3 regions of the Klebsiella sp. Sb-30 genome follow, and region 3 is predicted to be linked to each of the others. Evidence: predicted binding sites of a transcription regulator. Region 3 holds the regulator's gene; each other region holds the start of a gene.
What was found. The regulator CRP, encoded in region 3, controls carbon source genes, mostly activating them, when cyclic AMP is high. The targets are predictions, from matches to a motif close to ATGTGANNNNNNTCACAT.

Region 1 (7,603 bases), 1.5 Mb from region 3:
ATCGCGATCGTAGGGATTGACGATCAGCGCACTGGTTAGCTCATTCGCCGCCCCGGCAAACTGCGACAGGACCAGCACGCCCGGGTTCTGCGGATCCTGGGCAGCAATAAACTCTTTCGCCACCAGATTCATCCCGTCGCGTAGAGGCGTCACTAACCCGACATCGGAATAGCGGAAGATCTTCATCAACAGTTTGCGTTCAAAATGTTGATTCAGGTAGTACAGCGGCGTCCAGCCCAGCTGTCCGTACTGGCCATTGATTCTGCCGCTGGCGGTCTCCAGCTGATGGCGAATATCCTGATAGGCCTGTACTTCGCCGCGGGAGGTTGGCGCAATCTGCGTATAGCGAATCTTGCCATGGTGCTGCGGGTATTTCTCCAGCAGGGCTTCATAGGCGAGAAAGCGCTCCGGCAGGCCTTTAGAGTAATCCAGTCGCTCAACGGAGAAGATATTTTTTACCCCCTTAAGCTCGCTTTTCAGCTGTGCCAGTTTGGGCGGCAGCGGCCCCTTCGCACTGCGCGCAATCTCGTCAGGATCGATGCCTATCGGGTAAACCTCGGTGCGGAAATGTTTGCCCCATGCCTCATGGCGTCGGCCATCTCGCGTTACTACCCGGGTCTGTAGCGAGACGCTATCAAGAAACGCCACTCTGTCGTTATCGGTCTGGAAGCCAAGCAGATCGTAGTCACAGAGCTGCTCAAGAAGCTCGGCATGCGGAGGCAGCGCGTTAAAAATCTCTGGCGTCGGGAACGGAATGTGCAAAAAGAAACCGATACGGTTATTGACCCCGAGCTTGCGCAGCTCGCTGGCAAAAGGCAGCAGATGATAATCATGAATCCACAAAATATCATCGGGCTCAATCAGCGGGAGAAGCTTCTTCGCCAGGTTGGCGTTAACCCGCAGATAGCCGTCCCATGACGGACGCTGGAAGTCCACCAGATCCAGGCGATAGTGAAATGCCGGCCACAGCACGGCGTTGGAAAACTGGTTGTAGTATTCGTCATGATCCCGTTCATTGAGCGTAAACGAGGCCCAGGTGATATTGCCTCGCGTCACCGTGTTTAGCGGTTTCTGGTCATCGCCAATCTCTCCGCTCCAGCCAAACCATAATCCACCGGCGGCCTTCAGCGCGCCCAAAATGCCCACGGCCAGGCCACCCGCGCTGGCCTTTTTATCATCCGGTGGCGCAATACGATTAGATATTACGACTAAGCGCCCCATAACCCTCCCTCCTGTCATTTTGCGCATCAGGTTGTTGCTTATTATTTGCGATGCTGATTAACCAATGCTGAACGGCCGCGACATCCGGCAGACGCCATTGCGCCTGGGTGTCGCCCTTGCCAACTTTTACCGACATGCCGCCGAGCTGATTCACGACGTTGAACCCGGCTTCGTCCGTCAAATCGTCGCCAACGAATACCGGTTTACGCCCCTGAAACGGCGCCTCCTGCATAAACGTCGCAATCGCTTCCCCTTTATTGACCCCACGCGGCTTAATCTCCACCACGCACTTACCCAACTGCAATGCGAGGATGGGGTAACGTTTGACAATCCCCTGCGCCAGCGATAGCGCCGCGCTCTGGTACGTCGGCGCCTGGCGATAATGCAGCGCAAACGCCATGCCTTTGTGTTCCAGCTCACATCCCGGCATCGTCTCCAGCGCCGCCCGCAGCTGCTCATCCAGTTCCCGGAGCAGCGCATCAGGAAGCGTGACGATGTGCGTTTTACCATTGATATCGCGGCGTTCTGCCCCGTGAACACCGGCCAGCGGCAGCCGGTATGGATGGGTAAGCGCATCAAGCTCAACCATTGAGCGCCCTGAAATCAATGCCACCGCCCCACCGTGCTGCTGCGCAAGCTGCCGCAGCGCCTGAAGCGCCTGTGTGGGGATAACAACCTGATCGGGATGAGGTTTGATATCGGCAAGCGTGCCGTCGAGGTCAAAGAAAAATGCATGATGTTCGGTTGGCACAGGCGGTACAGATATCTTGTCAGCCACCCTGTTCTCCTCCTTTCATGGCCAGCACAACGCTGGTTGTTAACGGATTGTTAGCCATGTAAGTATAGACAGTGTGACCGGGATCGCCATTTTTGATAGCTATCGCCAGCGTAGCGGGCGCTGGCGATAATCAGGGATTAGACTAAAAGGTTGGGGGATTATTAAGCAGCCCGTTTTGCTTTTTGTTTATAACGGTCGAAGATAACCGCCGCCAGCAGAATCACCCCGCGCACCACGTACTGAGAGAACGGCGAGATATTGAGCAGGTTCATGGCGTTCTCTACGGTGCCGAGGATCAGGATCCCGGCAACCACATAAGAGATCTTACCGATCCCGCCTTTCAGCGACACGCCACCCAGCACGCAAGCTGAGATAACGATCAGCTCATAGCCAATCGAGGTCATCGGCTGGCCGCTGGTCATGCGCGAGGCGAGGATAATCCCGGCGGCCGCAGAAACCACGCCTGAGATCACGAAGATAATAATTTTGGTCCGCACCACCGGCACCCCCGCCAGACGGGCCGCCTCTTCATTGCCACCGATAGCCAGCGTATTGCGGCCAAAGGTGGTTTTGTTGAGCAGTAAACCAAAAACAATCAGGCAGGCGACGGTCAGCCAGATCGGGGCCGGCAGGCCAAACCAGTTGGCATAGCCTAAGGTAAAGAAGCGCTCATCTTCAATGCCGACCGCCTTTCCGTCGGAGATAATATAAGCCAGGCCGCGCACAATCTGCATTGTGGCCAGCGTCGTGATCAGGGCGTTAATTTTCAGCCGGGCAATCACGAAGCCGTTAACCAGCCCGCTGATTGCCCCCAGCAGCAGACCGGCGGCAATCCCTATCCACATGCTTTCCGTCAGATTAATCACCACTGCCGTCGTTACGCCAGCGCAGGCGATGACCGATGCCACCGACAGATCAAAATCCCCGGACGCCAGGCAAAACAGCATGCCGCAGGCCACCATACCGGACATTGAGATCGCCAGCCCCAGCCCTTTCATATTGATAAACGAGGCAAAATTGGGTACAAAAATCACGCAGCCGATAAACAACACGGCAAAAACAACCAGCATGCCAAACTGATCCCAGATTCGGGCAAAGCTAAACGAACTCTGGCGGGCATTAGGGGTAGTAACAGAGGACATTATTGACTCCTTACTCAGGCGACCGCCTGGCTCACTTTTGGCATCGCAAGGCTTAACGCCTGCTGTTCATTGGCATCATCATGCAGCAGTTCGCCCGCCACCTCACCTTCGCGCATCACCACGATACGATCGGCCACGCCGAGCACTTCGGGCAAATCGCTGGAGGCGAAAACGACGGCGACACCGGAGGCCGCCAGGGCATAGATAACGTTATAAATTTCATGCTTAGCGCCCACATCAATGCCGCGGGTCGGCTCATCCAGCAGGATCACTTTCATCTCTTCCGACAGCCAGCGTCCCAGAATCGCCTTCTGCTGGTTGCCGCCGGAGAGATTCATAATCAGCTGTTCGGGGCCCGGGGTTTTGATATTAAGCGACTTAATATGCCGATCGGCGTTGTGCGCTTCCCAGCCGTTGTTAATGATGCAGCCCGCGTGAATATGCCGGCGACGCGCGCTGATATTGATATTGTCGCGTACGGAATGGACCGGAATAATGCCCTCCGCTTTGCGGTCTTCCGGGCACAGCATCATTCCGGCCTCGATAGCCTGTGCCGGTTTGCGAATATCGATCGCCTGCCCGTCGATATACACCTGACCGCCGGTGATACGGGTTCCGCCAAACAACCCTTTCATCAGCTCGCTACGCCCGGCCCCGACCAGCCCAAACAGGCCGACGATTTCCCCGCTGCGCACCGACAGATCTACCGGCCTGCGGACGCCGGGCGCTTTGACCTGCTCCAGGCGCAGACGCTCTTTGCCATACTCACGCGGTTTCCAGCCGTAAACATCGCCCAGCTCGCGCCCGACCATCGCCTGCACCAGCGCGTCATGACTCACGGTCTGCATATCATCGAAGGTGCGTACGTAGCGGCCATCTTTAAACACGGTGATCGCATCGCTGAGCGCAAAAATCTCCTCCATGCGGTGCGAAACATAAATAATCACGCGCCCTTCCTCACGCAATTCGCGGATGACGCGAAACAGATGGTCGATCTCGCGCGCCGAAAGAGAGCTGGTCGGTTCATCAAATGCGATAACCTTTGCGTTACGGGTGAGCGCCTTAGCAATCTCAACCATCTGCCACTGGCCGATGGAGAGGTATTTCAACGGCGTTTCCGGGTCGATATCCAGCCCCAGATGTTCCAGCTGCAGCCGCGCTTCGTAGTTGAGCAGCGAGCGGTTCACTAAGCCGTACTTATGCGGGATTTGGCCGAGGTAGATATTCTCCGCGACGGTCATTTCCGGAATCAGGTGCAGCTCCTGATAAATGATTGCCACTCCGGCGTTCAGCGCTTCGGTAGTGTTGCTGAATACGCGCGGTTGGCCGTCTATCTGCAGGTCGCCGGCGGTAGGAATATAGTTGCCGCTGAGAATTTTCAGCAGCGTCGATTTTCCGGCTCCATTTTCCCCCATCAGGGCGTGGATCTGTCCGCTATAGCAGTCAAAGCTAATATCGGAGAGCGCCTTAACGCCGGGAAAGGTCATGGTAATGCCGCGAAATGAGAGATAAGGGGTAGACTGTTGCATAACAACTCCGCTCTTCTATGCTCAGCCTCCCGCAGGCTGCGGGAGGCAGGGTCAACCAGGCCTTACAGCCCTTTTTTCGCCAGCTCTTCTTTGAAGTTGTCGCGCGTGATCAGCACCACATCGGTGACCGCAGTGAATTTCGGCGGTTCTGCGTCTTTTGTGACCCAGTTGTAGAGCATCTCGCTGGTTTTATATCCGTGGATATCCGGGCTAGGCAGCAGAGAACCGTAGAAACCGGTCGCCTGCGCTTTGGAGAGTTCGTTAACCGCATCCACACCATTAATGCCAATGCCAATCACATCCCCGGCTTTAAAGCCCTGACCTTCGGTGGCGCGCACGCCGCCCAGTACGGTGTTGTCATTCATCCCCACGATCAGCCAGTGCTTCACCTGAGGATGCTGTACCAGCATCGAGTTACCGGCGTCGAAGGCGCCCGGGATATCGTTGGATTTAGTCGGCACGCGGTAGATCTGTTGGTCAGGGAAACCGGCCGCTTTCAGCGCGTCGATGGAACCCGTGGTACGACGACGGGCGGTATCGAGTTCATCAGCGGTAATCGCCATCACGCCGGTATCCTTCACATCCCAGCCGCGTTTTTGCATCTCTTTGTACAGCTCCTGCCCCTGACGGGCGCCAATTTCACTGGCGGCCATCATCACCAACGGTACGCTCTCCATCGGTTTACCTTTCGCATTCACGAACTGGTCATCGACGGTGATGACTTTCATATCGTATCCGCGCGCTTTAGCGACAATCGCCGCCCCGAGTTTCGGGTCAGGTGTACAAATAACGAAGCCCTTTGCCCCGCTGGCCGCCAGGCTGTCGATGGCATTCAGGGTTTTCTCACCATCCGGGACCGCAATTTTAATTACCTCAAAGCCCAAATCTTTGCCGGCCTTATCGGCAAATTTCCACTCGGTTTGAAACCAGGGTTCTTCCGGTTGTTTGACCAGAAATCCGAGTTTAAGCGTTTCAGCCATAGCTGATTGTGACATAACCGCAGCGAGACCGATCGCCGCCAGCGCTTTAGTAAATTTGTGCATGGTAAACTCCAGCTTTATTTCGCTTTTCTGTAGGGAAGTATCGGACTTAATTTTTTTATCGGACGTAAAACAAGGCATTAGAAAAATTGCACACCGAACTGCCGTTGTTCATTAAGTAATAACTGGAAATCAATTCTCCATACGAGAGCATTATCACATCGCGGAATTACAGTAATTGCGTGCATAGATTTAGCGAAAAATGACATAAAAAAAGAGCTAATTGTCAGACAATTAGCCCTGCACATAGCAATATTATCCATATCATCAGCAGACTTATCCTTGTCGCTACCGCCGCCTGCTCTCAGGAGATGTCCCGAAAGTGCTGTGCCCCCTTTTTCAGCCGTTTCCCTTACCGATACGACTTCTCACAAGATGAAATATCGCACAGGAGAATTTTATTACCGTTAATAACAGAATACACCTCATCATCCCGCTTATCTGGTCCTGTAAAAATGACGTCACTCAATCATTTCTCGTGATTTCTTTTTTACCGAATGGTTGATGCGACATGACCGAATTATGACCTCAGGATTAAATTCATATTTAATTAATATGTCGTAGGCATCATCCATATCATAAAAAAAGCCATAAAAATAAATTCAATAAAATCATCAAGATATGGATATTAAAATCAAGTAAAAGACAAAAACAACACGCTTTATAAGGATGTTGTAACGAAACGTAAACAGATGCACTTGAGAGTTTTCTTAGTCTATTATTGAGGGTATTCTATATATATCGGCAGGCGCTAATTAATTACCGATACACATAGGGAAAGTGCAAATTCATTATTTTGCCGACAATGTTACGCGTAAAGAGTCTCGCATTTTATCGTTCACCGGCGAAGATTCCCGACGCGTGAATGATACCTCCAGCTTAATAAGGATATTTTTTATGGTCGTTTCAGGAATGGCTCAAAAACTCAATAATCAGATGAACCTTGAGTTTCATGCCTCAAATTTATATCTGCATCTCAGCGAATGGTGCGAACAGCACCGTCTGAACGGCACCGCCATCTTTTTGCGCTCCCGGGCACAATCCCACGTGACGCAGATGATGCGCGTATTCGATTTTATGAAGACCGGCGGAAACTGGCCGATCGTCAAAAATGAAGGCAGCTACAGCTATAACTGTCACTCCCTCGAAGATCTGTTTACCACCACCCTGGCCGATTATGAACAGCGTAGCAGCATGCTGTCCGGATTGACCGAAGAGGCTAAAGCGCAACGCGACGACACCACCTGGCGCTTCCTGACGCTGCTGGAGAAAGAGCAGCAGCAGGACGGCGTGCTGTTGCAAAGCGTGCTTGAAGAGGTTCGTAACGCGGATAAAGCCGGCCTGGGTATGCTTCAGACCGATCGCCGCCTGCTCAGTCTGGTGACACGCCGCCAGGATTAAGGCCATCGCGCCGGCATCACATCAACCGTTCTCTCAGCGAGTATGGATCCCGAGAGAACGGCTTTCGCATCGCAGCATAGCGATCGCCCTGGCCGGCGCAACCGCGCAGCGTTGGCACTAAAACCCGCCGGACGATGCCCTGCAGACCGCCGTATGGCCACCGTTCCGCTGCGCGAATAAACGACACCGGATCATCAATCCCTCCACTTCACGCCTCCGTCCATCGCGGATAACGTTCCAGCGATCGCTGTTTCTGACACATCATTTCCGCCGTTCAGGCGCCGTTCTTATTCCTGAAAAGCATTAAAAACTTTTAAGCCGATCGCATTCCTGCTCTGGGAAATGGCGCAGCGGGTGATTAGTGACGGCGATCACTTTTCGCCATCGACTTTAAGAATATAAAAACAGCGTTTCAAAAATTTAAAACATGAGGTTTATATTAATGGCAGGATACGCGGCTTCAACCTCACAAGGGTTGCAGGGAAGACCGAT
Region 2 (7,603 bases), 1.2 Mb from region 3:
GGGTGAATGCCGGCCTTGCCACCTGCTGGCTGAATGCCCATCAGCGTGAATTGCCTGCCGATCTTCACCCCGACTGGACGGTGACCTCTTTAAGCGACCTGGAGCAGCTCCTGTGTAAACACTGATTGCCTCCCCCCCATTGATGGGTAAAATAGCCGCAATTTTTCGTATTCCACATGCGTGGCCGGTTGCCGCGTTTACTAAGAAGAATCAATTATGACGTTGTCTCCTTATCTGCAAGAGGTGGCCAAACGCCGCACTTTTGCCATTATCTCTCACCCGGATGCCGGTAAAACGACCATCACCGAGAAGGTATTACTGTTCGGACAGGCGATTCAGACCGCCGGTACCGTTAAAGGCCGTGGTTCCAGCCAGCATGCAAAATCAGACTGGATGGAGATGGAAAAACAGCGTGGTATCTCCATTACCACGTCGGTGATGCAGTTCCCGTATCACAACAGCCTGGTTAACCTGCTGGATACCCCGGGCCACGAAGACTTCTCCGAAGATACCTACCGTACCCTGACGGCGGTGGACTGCTGTCTGATGGTCATCGATGCGGCAAAAGGCGTTGAAGATCGTACCCGTAAGCTGATGGAAGTTACCCGTCTGCGCGATACGCCGATCCTGACGTTCATGAACAAACTCGACCGTGATATCCGCGATCCGATGGAGCTGCTGGATGAGGTGGAGAACGAACTGCGTATTGCCTGCGCGCCGATCACCTGGCCGATTGGCTGCGGTAAGCTGTTTAAGGGCGTGTACCATCTCTACAAAGATGAGACCTATCTCTATCAGACCGGTAAGGGCCACACGATTCAGGAAGTGCGGATCGTGAAAGGGTTGAATAACCCGGATCTCGATCTGGCCGTCGGCGAAGATCTGGCGCAGCAGCTGCGCGATGAGCTGGAGCTGGTACAGGGCGCTTCAAACGAGTTTGATAAAGATCTGTTCCTCGCCGGCGAAATCACCCCGGTCTTCTTTGGTACGGCCTTAGGTAACTTCGGCGTGGATCATATGCTGGATGGCCTGGTTGAGTGGGCGCCGGCGCCGATGCCGCGTAAAACCGATACCCGTGAAGTGACGGCGGAAGAAGAGAAATTTACCGGTTTCGTCTTTAAAATTCAGGCCAACATGGATCCGAAACACCGTGACCGCGTGGCCTTTATGCGCGTGGTGTCCGGTAAGTATGAGAAGGGCATGAAGCTGCGTCAGGTCCGTACGGGCAAAGACGTGGTGATTTCCGATGCGCTGACCTTTATGGCCGGCGACCGTTCTCATGTGGAAGAGGCCTGGCCGGGCGATATTATCGGTCTGCACAACCACGGCACGATTCAGATCGGCGACACCTTCACCCAGGGCGAGATGATGAAGTTCACCGGTATCCCGAACTTCGCGCCGGAGCTGTTCCGCCGTATTCGCCTGAAGGATCCGCTGAAGCAGAAACAGCTGCTGAAAGGGCTGGTACAGCTTTCTGAAGAGGGCGCGGTACAGGTCTTCCGTCCGATCGCCAATAACGATCTTATTGTCGGCGCGGTCGGTGTGCTGCAGTTTGATGTGGTCGTGGCTCGTCTGAAGAGTGAATACAACGTTGAAGCGATTTACGAATCGGTGAACGTGGCGACCGCGCGTTGGGTGGAATCCACCGACGTGAAAAAATTTGAGGAATTTAAGCGTAAAAACGAAATTCAGCTGGCCCTCGATGGCGGTGATAATCTGACATATATCGCGCCAACTATGGTTAACCTGAACCTGACGCAGGAACGCTATCCTGACGTTCTGTTCCGTAAAACTCGCGAGCACTAATCCCTTCCGGAGCGCGGCTCTCACCGCGCTCCACGCTATTTTTTCGTCGTTTCCCGCGTTATAGAAAGTTCTTAAAGATCCCCGTCAGCGTGACTTTTTGTACATATTTTCCGTCTCTTTCATGACCTTCTACTATATTTAATAAGTAATTTTTAAGATTCTGGCTTAATAAGCTACTTATTTTGCTTTAGCGATATAGAAATAACGAGGACAGAGAGATGACAAGACTAAAGGATGCCGGGACGTTGCTGGCTCTCTTCTTAGGCTCAGCCATGATAAGCGCCTCGGCATATGCAGAAAATCCGCCGGCGAACAGCGCACAATCGGTTGCCACCAGCGCCGGTCAGGCCGTCGACAGCTCGCTGAATAAAGTCGGCGATTTTATGGATGACAGCACCATCACCGCCAGAGTGAAAGCGGCGCTGATTGACGATAAAAATATTCGCAGCAGCGATATCTCTGTGAAAACTGAGAATAAAGTGGTGACACTGAGCGGCTCGGTTGACAGCGCGGAGCAAAAAGATCTGGCGGTGAACGCCGCGAAAACGGTCAAAGGCGTCACCACCGTGAATGACCAGTTGAACGTGGTCGCAGAGAAGTCTGCCAGCCTGGAAGGGTACGCGGGCGATACGGCCATTACCAGTCAAGTTAAAGCCAAACTGTTGGCGGATGACATTGTGCCGTCGCGAAAAGTAACGGTTGAGACCCGTGACGGGACCGTACATTTATCCGGAACCGTTGATTCACGTCAGCAGGCGGATCGCGCGGCAGACATTGCCAAAGCCGTTTCTGGTGTTAAAAACGTAGAAAATAATCTCAGCGTTAAATAAACCCATTCATTTAATAACGTTATTTCCCGCTAACTATTCAACTCTTTGAATTATGCGTTGAATGACATGCGGGAGGTAAACAAATGAATCCTCTGGCGCTTATTCAGGTCATTTTATCGAGGAACACGGGCATCGCCCGACCACCAGCAATTCGACGTATGACGAGTGAAGAAAAAGAGCATGACAGGGTTGATTTATGCGCGGCCTGAGCGCGCAGAAAAGCGACCGTTATCCACTATGGTAAGGAGCACATTATGTTTCGATGGGGCATTATTTTTCTGGTCATTGCACTGATTGCCGCCGCGTTAGGATTTGGTAGCCTGGCGGGTACGGCTGCCTGGGCTGCAAAAATCGTCTTTGTCGTCGGTATTATTCTGTTCCTGGTTAGCCTGTTTACCGGGCGCCGGCGCCCATAGAAAGCGGTCTTTCCCTGCCGCGCAAGACGCGAAAGGCGTTTTAATGACATAGCGTTTTACATAAAGCCAGTCCTCAGGACTGGCTTTCGTGGTTTCAGGGGGGTAATAATTGCAGGACGGCGCGGCGATGGATGTCAGGATTTCAGATCCCTTGCGGGCGGTGAATGCCGCCCGACGGGCCGGGAGCGCCGGGGGGAGACCCTACCGAATGATTTTGGGCTGGTACAATAAAACATAACAGGAAAGCAGGGTGGGACATCGAATTCCCGTAACGCTTGGCAACATTGCGCCGTTGTCTGTCAAACCATTTCTTCCGGGCAAGCTTGGCCTGGTGTGCGAGGGTGGCGGTCAGCGAGGTATTTTTACCGCCGGAGTACTGGATGAGTTTATGCGCGCGGGATTCAACCCCTTTGACATTATGCTGGGGACATCCGCCGGGGCGCAGAACCTGTCGGCCTACATGTGCAACCAGCAGGGCTACGCCCGCAAGGTCATCACCCGTTACACCACGGCCCGGGAATTTTTCGATCCTATGCGTTTTGTCCGCGGCGGTAATCTCATCGATCTTGACTGGCTGGTGGAGACCACGGCGCAAAAAATGCCGCTGGCGATGAGCTATGCGGAGGAGCAGTTCGCCCTGGGGAAAGAGCTGTGGATGTGCGCCTGCCGGGGCGATGATTATACGCCAGACTATTTTGCTCCCACCCAGACCACGTGGCTCGATCTGATCCGCGCCTCCAGCGCGATCCCCGGTTTCTATCGCAGCGGCGTCATGCTGGACGGCATCAGCTATCTGGATGGCGGCGTCAGCGATGCGATTCCCGTACAGGAGGCGGCCCGACGCGGGGCGCAAACCATCGTGGTTATCCGTACGGTGCCTTCGCAGATGTTCTATACCCCGCAGTGGTTTAAGCGAATGGAGCGCTGGCTGGGGGAAAGCAGCCTGCAGCCGTTTGTGAACCTGGTCCAGCATCACGAGGCCACCTATCGCACTACCCAACAGTTTATTGAGAAGCCGCCGGGTAAGCTGCGCATCCTGGAAATTTATCCGCAGAAACCGCTTAAAAGTATGGCGCTGGGAAGCCGTTTACCGGCGCTGCTGGAAGACTACAAGACCGGGCGACAGTGCGGACGTTATTTCCTCGCGACGGTCGGCAAAATGCTGGCCGACCGTCCACCGCTGGTGCGTCATCTGCCGCGAATCACGCAGCCGGCCTCGGTTGTGGTGCCGGCGGCTTCCGTCGCCAACGATTCTCACCCGGCCACTTTCGTGACCGCCCCGCAGGCTAATGATGCCAGCTTTGATAACGAGGATCTGGCATGACGTGGACGTTTATCGATACGCATTGTCATTTTGATTTCCCGCCCTTCGCCGGCCATGCCGCCGAGAGTCTTGCCCGGGCGGCGCAAGCCGGGGTGACGCAGATAATTGTTCCGGCCATTGAAGCGGAAAATTTCCCCCGCGTATTAGCGCTGGCGGAGCAGCATGAAGCGATTTATGCCGCCGTGGGACTGCATCCCATTGCGATCGAGCGGCATGATGAGCGCAGTCTTGAGCGCCTGGAGGAGTGCCTGCGCCAACGCCACCGAAAGCTGGTCGCGGTGGGGGAGACGGGGCTCGATCTGTATCGTGACGATCCGCAGTTTGAGCGCCAGCAGGTCATGCTGGAAGCGCAGCTGCGGCTGGCGAAGCGTTACGATCTGCCGGTGATTCTGCACTCCCGACGTACTCACGATAAGCTGGCGATGCTGCTGAAAAAACATGCCCTGCCGAGAACCGGCGTGGTGCATGGTTTCGCGGGAAGCCTGCAGCAAGCGGAACGTTTCGTTCAGGCAGGTTATAAAATTGGCGTCGGCGGAACCATAACCTACCCACGCGCCAGTAAAACGCGTGATGTCATGGCGCGTCTACCGCTATCGGCACTGCTGCTGGAGACGGATGCGCCGGATATGCCGCTCAATGGTTTTCAGGGGCAGCCAAATCGGCCCGAGCAGGTGGCCCGTGTCTTTGCCTCGCTATGTGAACTGCGGCAGGAACCTGCGGATGTCATTGCCAATGCGTTGATTCACAATACGAAAGCGTTGTTCTGTACCCTGTGACGTCCCACTCTCAGTGATGACGCTCGTGCGTCAGCCGCGGTGAAGAGGCTGCGGCTTCATCGCCGGTATTCCCGGATACCTCCCTTTCTCACTCCTCTGCGGATGTTATAATTTCATCATTTCCTTTTTTTTAGTAACTTACTTATTTTTCAGTGGTTATTGCCTGTTTTTCAATTTTTAGCACAAAATGCACTCGCTGTTGTCGAGGTATCCTGTGGTTTTATGTTATTATATTAACATTCAGTTGCGTCTGCGGATTTTGATTATGCTTAAAGTAAACATGGCGTTTTGCAGCGCAATACTGCACTCATAAAGGTGACTTATGTCACATTACAGTAATGCAAATTCTCTATGAGTTTTCATTAACTGTGATGAATGTCGAAGTGTAACGGCGAGGTGATGTTACAATAGTAACAGACTCGCAAGGTGAACAAACTATTGAACCGGCAATAAGCCGTCGGAGTGTAAAATGACTGATTTATCTGCAAGCAGCCTGCGCGCGTTGAAACTGATGGACCTGACCACGCTGAATGACGATGACACCAATGAAAAGGTGATCGCTCTGTGCCATCAGGCAAAAACGCCGGTAGGGAATACAGCGGCTATCTGCATCTATCCGCGCTTTATCCCGATCGCGCGTAAAACGCTGAACGCGCAAGGCACCCCGGATATCCGTATCGCCACGGTCACCAACTTCCCGCATGGTAACGATGATATCGATATCGCGCTGGCGGAAACCCGTGCGGCTATCGCTTATGGCGCGGACGAAGTTGACGTGGTATTCCCGTACCGCGCGCTGATCGCGGGTAACGAGCAGGTCGGATTCGATCTGGTGAAGGCCTGTAAAGAGGCTTGCGCGGCGGCCAACGTGCTGTTGAAAGTGATCATCGAAACCGGTGAGCTGAAAGAAGAAGCGTTAATTCGTAAAGCTTCTGAAATTTCTATTAAAGCCGGGGCGGATTTCATCAAAACCTCGACCGGTAAAGTCCCGGTAAACGCGACGCCGGAAAGCGCACGTATCATGCTGGAAGTGATCCGCGATATGGGCGTACAGAAAACCGTTGGCTTTAAGCCTGCGGGCGGCGTCCGCAGCGCTGAAGATGCGCAGCAGTTCCTGGCCATTGCCGATGAACTGTTCGGTGCCGACTGGGCGGATTCTCGCCACTATCGTTTCGGCGCATCCAGCCTGCTGGCAAGCCTGCTGAAAGCGCTGGGGCACGGCGACGGTAAGAGCGCCAGCAGCTACTAAGGCGTCACGGTGACAAAACCGTAGCCCGGATGAGGCGCAGCTGCGCCGACGCCGGGAGATTCCCGGCGTCGCGACGCTCGGCCGGGCTACAGGATCTTAGCGCGGGCGCAGATAACGCCGCCCGCCGAATTTGACCTTATTCCTCAGGGGGTTACCTTGTTTCTCGCACAAGAAATTATTCGTAAAAAACGTGACGGCCATGCGCTGAGCGATGACGAAATTCGCTTTTTCATCAACGGGATCCGTGATAACACCGTTTCTGAAGGGCAGATCGCGGCGCTGGCGATGACCATCTTTTTCCACGATATGTCTATGCCAGAACGCGTCTCGTTAACCATGGCAATGCGGGATTCAGGAACCGTTCTGGACTGGAAAAGCCTCAATCTGAACGGCCCGATTGTCGATAAACACTCTACCGGCGGCGTGGGCGATGTGACTTCGCTGATGCTTGGCCCGATGGTTGCCGCCTGCGGCGGCTATGTGCCGATGATCTCCGGGCGCGGCCTCGGTCATACCGGCGGCACCCTCGACAAACTGGAAGCCATTCCGGGTTTCGATATTTTCCCGGATGACGCCCGTTTCCGCGGCATTATTAAAGATGTTGGCGTCGCCATCATCGGGCAGACCAGTTCGCTGGCCCCTGCCGACAAACGTTTCTATGCCACCCGCGATATTACCGCGACGGTGGATTCCATCCCGCTCATCACCGCCTCGATTCTGGCGAAAAAACTGGCGGAAGGCCTGGATGCGCTGGTGATGGACGTTAAAGTAGGCAGCGGCGCCTTTATGCCGACCTACGAACTCTCCGCAGCGCTTGCCGAAGCGATCGTTGGCGTTTCCAACGGTGCCGGCGTGCGGACTACCGCGCTGCTGACCGATATGAACCAGGTGCTGGCATCCAGCGCCGGGAACGCCGTCGAAGTCCGTGAAGCGGTTCGCTTCCTGACCGGCGAATACCGCAATCCGCGTCTGTTTGATGTGACCATGGCGCTGTGCGTGGAAATGCTGATTTCCGGCAAGCTGGCCCAGGATGACGCCGACGCACGGGCGAAACTGCAGGCGGTGCTGGATAACGGCAAAGCGGCGGAACTCTTTGGCCGCATGGTTGCCGCCCAAAAAGGGCCGACCGATTTCGTCGAGAACTACGATAACTATCTGCCTACCGCGATGCTGAGCAAAGCGGTCTACGCTGATGGTGAAGG
Region 3 (7,603 bases):
CGTTACGTAACGCCGGTGATTTTAACGAGAGATAGTTTTTTAGCGCGGGCAGCAGCGGCAGACGGCGCTCTTTATCCGCCATCAGGTTGCGAGCGTACAGCGGGCGCTGGGTACGCAGCACCCGGGCTATTCGGCTGAAGTGCCAGGCGCAGAACTGCCCTACCGGGTTGTCCGGATGCTGCCAGGCAATTTTCTCCAGCGCGCCGATCTGCTTATCCATGTTAAAGCGCCGCGGATAGCGGTGGTACAGGATGTCATCGGCCAGCACCCGCAGGCGAGCGGCAACGGTTTGCGCGTTCCAGCGGATCACCGCCTCGGCATGGCTGCGTTCTACCAGTTTTTGTACTTCTTCGGGTTGGTGCAGGCTGACGGAGATATGTTCCTGCAAATCCAGCGCCATCTGAAACGCCCGCAGCAGGCGCTTGTGGTCATTGCGCTGGTTCGCCGCCAGCATATGCATCTGCTGGTAGCATTGGGTGATCAGGTCCACCACCTTCTGCTGGCGCGTGAGCAGCGGCGGCAGTGAAGTGGTGGGATCGATATGCTGGGTCAGCAGGCTGTATTTGGCTTCGCAGTAGTTAGCCAGCTCGCGATAGAGCAGGCTCAGCGATTCGCGCAGCGGCTGCTCGCGCCATAGCCAAAACCAGAACCAGTTAAACAGACCGTACCACAGCGTCCCGAGGGCGTAGATCAGCAGTGGCTCCCAGACGGGCATGTTTCCGGCAAGGCTCAGGGTAAAGATCGCGGCAATCAACGAAGCGGGCAGAAGCCTGGCGTGCAGAGAGCTGATCTCCGCCGTCACGCCGAGCAGCAGCGCCAGGCCGCTGAGAATCAAAGGTAGCGGGATCGCCTGCTGAAGCAGAAGCTGGACGACCAGACTGCAGCCGGCGAACAGCGAACCGCCAATAATCAAGCGTTTAAAAAAACGTTTGTGCGGCGTATCCAGACCGGCGACGTTACAGCAGGCGGGCACCAGCGAGAACAGCAGACCTTGCTGTAAATGACCGAGGAGGAGGCCGATTGCGACAGGCAAACACAACACCAGCGTTTGCCGCAGTGCATAGTTGACTTCCGGGTGGTAAATCAGCCTGCGCCACATAGAGGGAAAACAAAAACGGCGTATTGCGCAAGCAATACGCCGTTTTATCGACTTAACGCGTACCGTATACGACGATAGTTTTACCGTGTGCGGAGATCAGGTTCTGATCTTCCAGCATCTTCAGGATACGGCCAACGGTTTCGCGGGAACAGCCAACAATCTGACCAATTTCCTGACGGGTAATTTTAATTTGCATACCATCAGGGTGGGTCATCGCATCCGGCTGTTTTGCCAGGTTCAACAGCGTCTGAGCGATGCGCCCGGTGACGTCGAGGAAGGCAAGGTTACCCACTTTTTCTGAGGTCACCTGCAGACGGCGAGCCATCTGCGACGACAAGCGCATCAGGATATCCGGGTTAACCTGAATGAGCTGACGGAATTTTTTGTAGGAGATTTCGGCCACTTCACATGCGGTTTTCGCACGTACCCAGGCGCTACGCTCCTGGCCTTCTTCAAACAAGCCTAATTCACCGATGAAATCGCCCTGGTTGAGGTAAGAGAGGATCATCTCTTTACCTTCTTCATCCTTGATGAGCACAGCCACAGAGCCTTTGACGATGTAGTACAACGTTTCTGCTTTTTCACCCTGGTGGATCAGCGTGCTTTTAGATGGGTACTTATGAATGTGGCAATGAGACAAGAACCATTCGAGGGTAGGGTCTGTTTGCGGTTTGCCAAGCACCATGCGCGGTTATCCTCTGTTATAAGCTATCTCCGGGTGCCGACACTACACGGCATCCGGGCATGCAATCGTATTGTTTCCCTATGCCTGGGAAACGGGCTGGTGATTTTTCTTCAGCCTGTAATGTGAACTCCTCTGCATACATGCAGTACATCAATGTAATACTGTAGCATCCCGACTGTTTTAGCATAGCTTTTGCCGCATGTCTCCTGGTGTCTCGCTTCAGCATGATGCAGGTCGCCTTCCGTTGCGAGAATTGTTATGTACGCGTAATCTGTCAGGAAAATTGCAACCTTGGAGTTAAATTTTATGCAAGCTCGTGTGAAATGGGTTGAAGGGTTAACCTTCATCGGAGAGTCGGCGTCAGGTCACCAGATTCTGATGGACGGCAACTCCGGAGATAAAGCGCCAAGCCCAATGGAGATGGTGCTGATGGCGGCGGGCGGATGCAGCGCGATCGATGTCGTGTCTATTTTGCAGAAAGGTCGTCACAACGTGACTAACTGTGAAGTCAAGCTGACGTCTGAACGTCGGGAAGAGGCGCCGCGTCTGTTTACCCATATCAACATGCATTTTATTGTCACCGGCAAGGAGCTGAAAGATGCGGCCGTCTCCCGTGCGGTGGATCTGTCGGCGGAGAAATACTGCTCGGTGGCGCTGATGCTGCAAAAAGCGGTGAACATCACCCATTCGTTTGAGGTGGTAGAGGCGTAATGCCAGATACCCGGTGGCGCGATGCTTACCGGGTTGACACCGTCTTGCAGGCCGGCGCAAGCGTAGCGCCGGCCGCGAATTTAAATTGCTTTACCTTCCATCAAACGCTCCACCAGCGGCGTCATGATGAGCTCCATCGCCAGCCCCATTTTCCCGCCAGGCACCACCAGCGTATTGATATGCGAGATAAACGAGCCCTGTAGCATCGCCAGCAGCCAGGGAAAATCGATATCCGGTAGGTTGCGGAAGTGGATCACTACAAAGCTTTCATCCAATGACGGAATGCCCTTCGCCGCAAACGGGTTGGAGGTGTCGACAGTGGGGACGCGCTGGAAGTTGATATGGGTGCGCGAAAACTGCGGTGTGATGAAGTTGATATAGTCTTCCATTGAACGGACCACGGAATCCATCACCGCTTCACGGGAGTGACCTCGTTCACTGGTATCGCGGATGAGCTTCTGAATCCATTCCAGGTTGACGATAGGCACCACGCCAACCAGCAGGTCGACATTCTGCGCGACGTTATACTGCGGCGTGACAACCCCGCCGTGCAGCCCTTCATAAAACAGGACATCGGTCGGTTCCGGTAGCGGTTGCCACGGTGTGAATGTGCCCGGTACCTGATTCCACGGCACCGCCTCATCATAGGTATGCAAATACTTGCGCGACTGGCCGCTACCGTTACGCCCGTACTCAAGGAAGGTGTTTTCCAGCAGGCCGAAGTCGTTGGCTTCCGGGCCGAAGTAGCTGATGTGTTTCCCCTGATCGCGCGCTTTGCGGATCGCCATGTCCATTTCCGGGCGGGTATAGCGATGGAAGCTGTCGCCTTCTACCTCCGCGGCACGCAGATTTAGCTGGGCGAAAATTTTACGAAAGGCGAGGCTGGTGGTCGTGGTTCCCGCGCCGCTGGAGCCCGTGACGGCAATCACCGGATGTTTGGCAGACATAACAACTCCCAGATTAAACGATGTGTGGCGCCGCCTTAGCCGTGAAACTGCTTGCGGGGCATGATGTTGACCGTCTCGTGCAGTTCTGACCACACCAGCACGGCTTCTCCGCTTTTCAATTGCTGTTTGACGTCGGCGACTTTATCCGCCAGCGAGCGTTCATGTTCACCATAATCGGTGCCTTCACGCAACACAAAGCTTTCGATCAGGTTATCCAGCGTTTCGGGATCCAGATCGTGCCAGGGAATAATCATTTTTGTGCTCCCAACCAACGGGTTAACCAGTCCGGGATACGCTTTTCCAGCCACATTTCCGGTTTGCGCAGCGTGCCGCCGACGAATCCGACGTGTCCGCCATTTTCGGTCAGCTGATACTCGACGTTTACCGGGAGCTGCTCTTGCGGCGGAATGGAGTGGTGGTCCATAAAAGGATCGTCCTTCGCATGAATGATCAGCGTCGGTTTCGTAATGTCGCTGAGGCGCGGCATGGCGCTGCACTGGCGATAGTAGTCCAGCGCATCGGCGAATCCGTGAATCCTGGCGGTGATCATATCGTCAAACTCGCGGATGCGGCGCATACCTTTGAGCTGGCGGAGATCAACCGGTAGCGAGCCGGGATAGGCTTTCAGCTTACGCGCGGCGTTGGCCTTTAACAGATTGAGCAGATAACGCTGATAGACCCGGGAAAAGCCCTTGTCCATATGATAGCTGCAGGCTTCGAGCATGAACGGGGCTGAGACAATAACCGCGGCATCAAGCGGGACATTATCGCCTTCTTCGGCCAGCAGGCAGCCCAGCATATTCCCGCCCAGCGAATAGCCGACGGCAGCGGTCGGCACCGCACCCCATTCGCGTTGTAGCCAGTGCAGGAACCAGCGGCCATCTTCGGTTTCACCCGAATGATAGATGCGGTTATTGCGGTTGGGTTCGCCGCTACAGCCGCGGAAATGCATCACCACGCCCAGCCAGCCGCGCTGCATGGCTGCATGGATAAGGCCATGAGCATAGGGGCTGTGCAGGCTACCCTCCAGCCCGTGGAACACCACCAGTCGCGGTTTGTGTTGCGCCCCGGCGGGGTCTTCGCTCCACGCCAGATCGACAAAATCACCGTCCGGGAGCTCAAGTCGCTGCCAGTGCGGCGTGAATCCCAGCTTACGGCGAATCAGGCGCGGCAGCATGGTCTGCAGATGACGATTGCCCACGCCGCGCATAGGGTGAAACTCACGCGAGTCGTTTTCGGGGGGCGTCATTTCTGTGGGGGTGATTTCAACCATAGCACCAGAGCAGTTAATCATCTTATAAAACAGTATACCGCGCATGAAGTGCGCAGGTTATCCAATATGTGGTCTTGCGGCCTGTGCTATAGGTTACACGAAATTGAAGCCGGATGAGGACTGCTCTTGCGGGATAAAGATGGCACGCTGCCCGGGAAGGCTGGAAGGGGAAACAGCCACCGCCAGGAGCGAATGGCTGTGGGGCTGGCTTAAAACATGCTGTTGCCGCTGGCGGTTTTTTCCGGAACCGTCTGAATAACATCCCAGTGCTCAACGATCTTGTTCTGCGCATCGAGGCGGAAAATATCGATAATCGCCCGGGTGACGCCCGGCTCGCGGCCGGTGGACGCAACGTGCAGAACGACATAGTCGCCGTCGACAATCACGCGTTTAATCTCGCTGTGAGAGTCGGGGAATTTCTCTTTCAGAAAGGCGATGAATTGACGAAAGCCTTCGGGCCCATCCTTCGCACCAGGATTATGCTGGATATACTCGTTTCCGAGGTAGGTTTTTGCGGCATCAAAGTCTTTATCGTTCAACGCTTTATTATAAAAAGCGATGACGTTTTCTTTGTTTTTCAATTCGCTCGCGCTGTAGGCGGCAAAAGCGGAGTGGGTCAGGGCACAAAGCAGTGAGAGGGAGATAAGCGTTTTTTTTACCATGGCAATGCCTCTTCGCAGATGAGTGTTGCGGTTTATAGCAGGGGCATATAACGGCGCGTTCCCATAACTCAGCGCCACTGCGTTTATACTCCCTGCCCTATCATAACCCGTTTTAACCTTCCTGTAGCATCTGTTCCAGCTGCTCTTGTGCATCCAGCCAGGCCATTTCACACTCTTCGAGACCGGATTTGGCACTGGCCTGTTGCTGCAGACAGCTGGTCAGCTCTGCTTTGCGGGAGGCATCATACAGCCCGCTGTCGCCGAGCTTCTCTTCCGCCTGGGCGAGCTGCGCGTTGAGCTTATCCATCTCTTTTTCGAGGCGGCTAATCTCTTTACGCAGCGGCTGAGTGAGCGTCCGTAATTCCGCTTCCCGACGTTTCTGGTCTTTGCGGGCCTGTGCGCTGTTACCGCTCTCTTTCGCAACGTCAGACGACGAGCTCTCCTGTTTCTGCGAGTCGCTGAGCCACTGCTGATAATCTTCCAGGTCGCCATCGAACTGCTCGACTTTACCGTCATGCACCAGATAGAGATCGTCGGTGGTGGAACGGATCAGGTGGCGATCGTGCGAGACCACCACCAACGCGCCTTCGAAATCAATCAGCGCTTCGGTCAAGGCCTGACGCATATCGAGATCGAGGTGGTTCGTCGGTTCATCGAGCAGCAGAAGGTTAGGTCGCTGCCAGACGATCAACGCCAGCACCAGGCGGGCTTTTTCACCACCGGAGAAACGCTGCGTCTCTTCGTTGACCTTATCGCTCTGGAAACCAAATCCGCCGAGATAGTCGCGCAGTTTCTGCTCTGTCTCCTGAGGCGCCAGGCGTGCCAGATGCTGTAACGGGGATTCGTCAGCGCGCAGAAACTCCAGCTGATGCTGAGCGAAGTAGCCGAGCTTAATGCCTTTAGCGAGGCCAATCTCGCCATGCAGCGGCTGGAGTTCGCCGGCCAGCAGCTTGATCAGCGTCGACTTGCCGGCGCCGTTTCGCCCTAACAGGCCAATGCGTGAACCGGGCACCAGGTTTAGTTTGATAGAGTCCAGAATCACCCGTTCGCCGTAGCCGGCGCTGACTTTTTCCATTTTCAGCAGCGGGTTTGGCAGGCTTTCCGGCGCGCGGAAACTAAAGTGGAACGGGTTATCGACGTGAGCCGGTGCGATAAGCTCCATGCGTTCCAGCATTTTAATGCGGCTCTGGGCCTGCTTGGCCTTGGTGGCCTTGGCGCGAAAGCGGTCGATATAGCTTTGCAGATGGGCGACGCGCAGCTGCTGGCTTTCATACATCGACTGCTGCTGTGACAGGCGGGTTGCGCGCTGCACTTCAAACGAGCTGTAGTTGCCGGTGTATTCGAACATCGTTTGCTGTTCGATATGAATAATTTTATCGACGATCGGATCCAGGAAGTCACGATCGTGAGAAATCAGAATCAGCGTGCCGGTGTAGCCTTTCAGCCATTTTTCCAGCCAGATGACTGCATCGAGATCGAGGTGGTTAGTCGGTTCATCGAGCAGCAGCAGATCGGAACGACAAATCAGCGCCTGCGCGAGGTTCAGGCGCATACGCCAACCGCCGGAAAAGTCGCTGACCGGGCTTTCAAGCTGCTCATTACTGAATCCCAGCCCGTGCAGCAGACTGGCGGCGCGCGAACGGATGGTCCAGGCATCGATGGCATCCAGTTTGCCGTGCACCGTCGCGATGGCGTGGCCGTCATTGCGCTCGTTGGCCAGTTTTAAATCGGCTTCGAGCTGGCGATATTCGCGATCGCCATCAATAACATAATCAATGGCTGGCTGCGGCAGCGCAGGGGTTTCCTGATTAACCCACGCCAGCTGCCAGTTACCCGGAAAGGTCATACTGCCGCCGTCGGCGCTAATCTCGTTTTTCAAAAGCGACAGCAGCGTGGATTTGCCGCAGCCGTTTTTGCCCACCAGGCCGACCTTCTGGCCAGGATTGATGGTGGCGGTGGCGTTGTCCAGGAGGACCCGTACGCCGCGACGAATTTGTAACGAGGAGAAAACAATCATAAGGCGCCGTATGTTCTGACTATGTTAGTTTGTCATTATGATAATGTAATGTGGTAGCAAATTGCTCCACCGGGCCGCAATGGTAGCCCAAAACGAAGACGATACACAAAGTCATTCTGGTTGCGTCGGGACGCAGCCGTTGTGCAGGCCACCAGAAGACGTTCGGGAGGGGAATGATGTCTCAGACAGCGAAGGTTTTGCTGCTGTAT

Region 1: AC236I_RS08935 (arabinose ABC transporter substrate-binding protein) is a predicted target of CRP. The motif match lies at 5,855-5,872, and genes of this name have one in related genera.
Region 2: deoC (deoxyribose-phosphate aldolase) is a predicted target of CRP. The motif match lies at 5,466-5,483, and genes of this name have one in related genera.

What each region holds. Positions count from the first base shown of each region.
Region 1 covers NZ_CM172749.1:1,911,056-1,918,658, reverse strand. Annotated here, with positions in the region: gene otsA (alpha,alpha-trehalose-phosphate synthase) at 1-1,221, opposite strand, end outside; gene otsB (trehalose-phosphatase) at 1,196-1,999, opposite strand; gene araH (L-arabinose ABC transporter permease AraH) at 2,161-3,141, opposite strand; gene araG (L-arabinose ABC transporter ATP-binding protein AraG) at 3,156-4,670, opposite strand; gene AC236I_RS08935 (arabinose ABC transporter substrate-binding protein) at 4,733-5,713, opposite strand; gene AC236I_RS08930 (non-heme ferritin-like protein) at 6,608-7,111, shown strand; gene AC236I_RS08925 (MFS transporter) at 7,554-7,603, shown strand, end outside.
Region 2 covers NZ_CM172749.1:4,589,895-4,597,497, reverse strand. Annotated here, with positions in the region: gene yjjG (pyrimidine 5'-nucleotidase) at 1-125, shown strand, start outside; gene prfC (peptide chain release factor 3) at 217-1,806, shown strand; gene osmY (molecular chaperone OsmY) at 2,025-2,636, shown strand; gene AC236I_RS21470 (DUF1328 domain-containing protein) at 2,891-3,052, shown strand; gene AC236I_RS21465 (patatin-like phospholipase family protein) at 3,303-4,376, shown strand; gene AC236I_RS21460 (metal-dependent hydrolase) at 4,373-5,152, shown strand; gene deoC (deoxyribose-phosphate aldolase) at 5,622-6,401, shown strand; gene deoA (thymidine phosphorylase) at 6,558-7,603, shown strand, end outside.
Region 3 covers NZ_CM172749.1:436,522-444,124, forward strand. Annotated here, with positions in the region: gene AC236I_RS01965 (YccS/YhfK family putative transporter) at 1-1,099, opposite strand, end outside; gene crp (cAMP-activated global transcriptional regulator CRP) at 1,152-1,784, opposite strand; gene AC236I_RS01975 (OsmC family protein) at 2,091-2,495, shown strand; gene AC236I_RS01980 (phosphoribulokinase) at 2,576-3,442, opposite strand; gene AC236I_RS01985 (YheU family protein) at 3,478-3,696, opposite strand; gene AC236I_RS01990 (hydrolase) at 3,693-4,691, opposite strand; gene AC236I_RS01995 (nuclear transport factor 2 family protein) at 4,925-5,377, opposite strand; gene AC236I_RS02000 (ABC transporter ATP-binding protein) at 5,490-7,394, opposite strand; gene kefG (glutathione-regulated potassium-efflux system ancillary protein KefG) at 7,568-7,603, shown strand, end outside.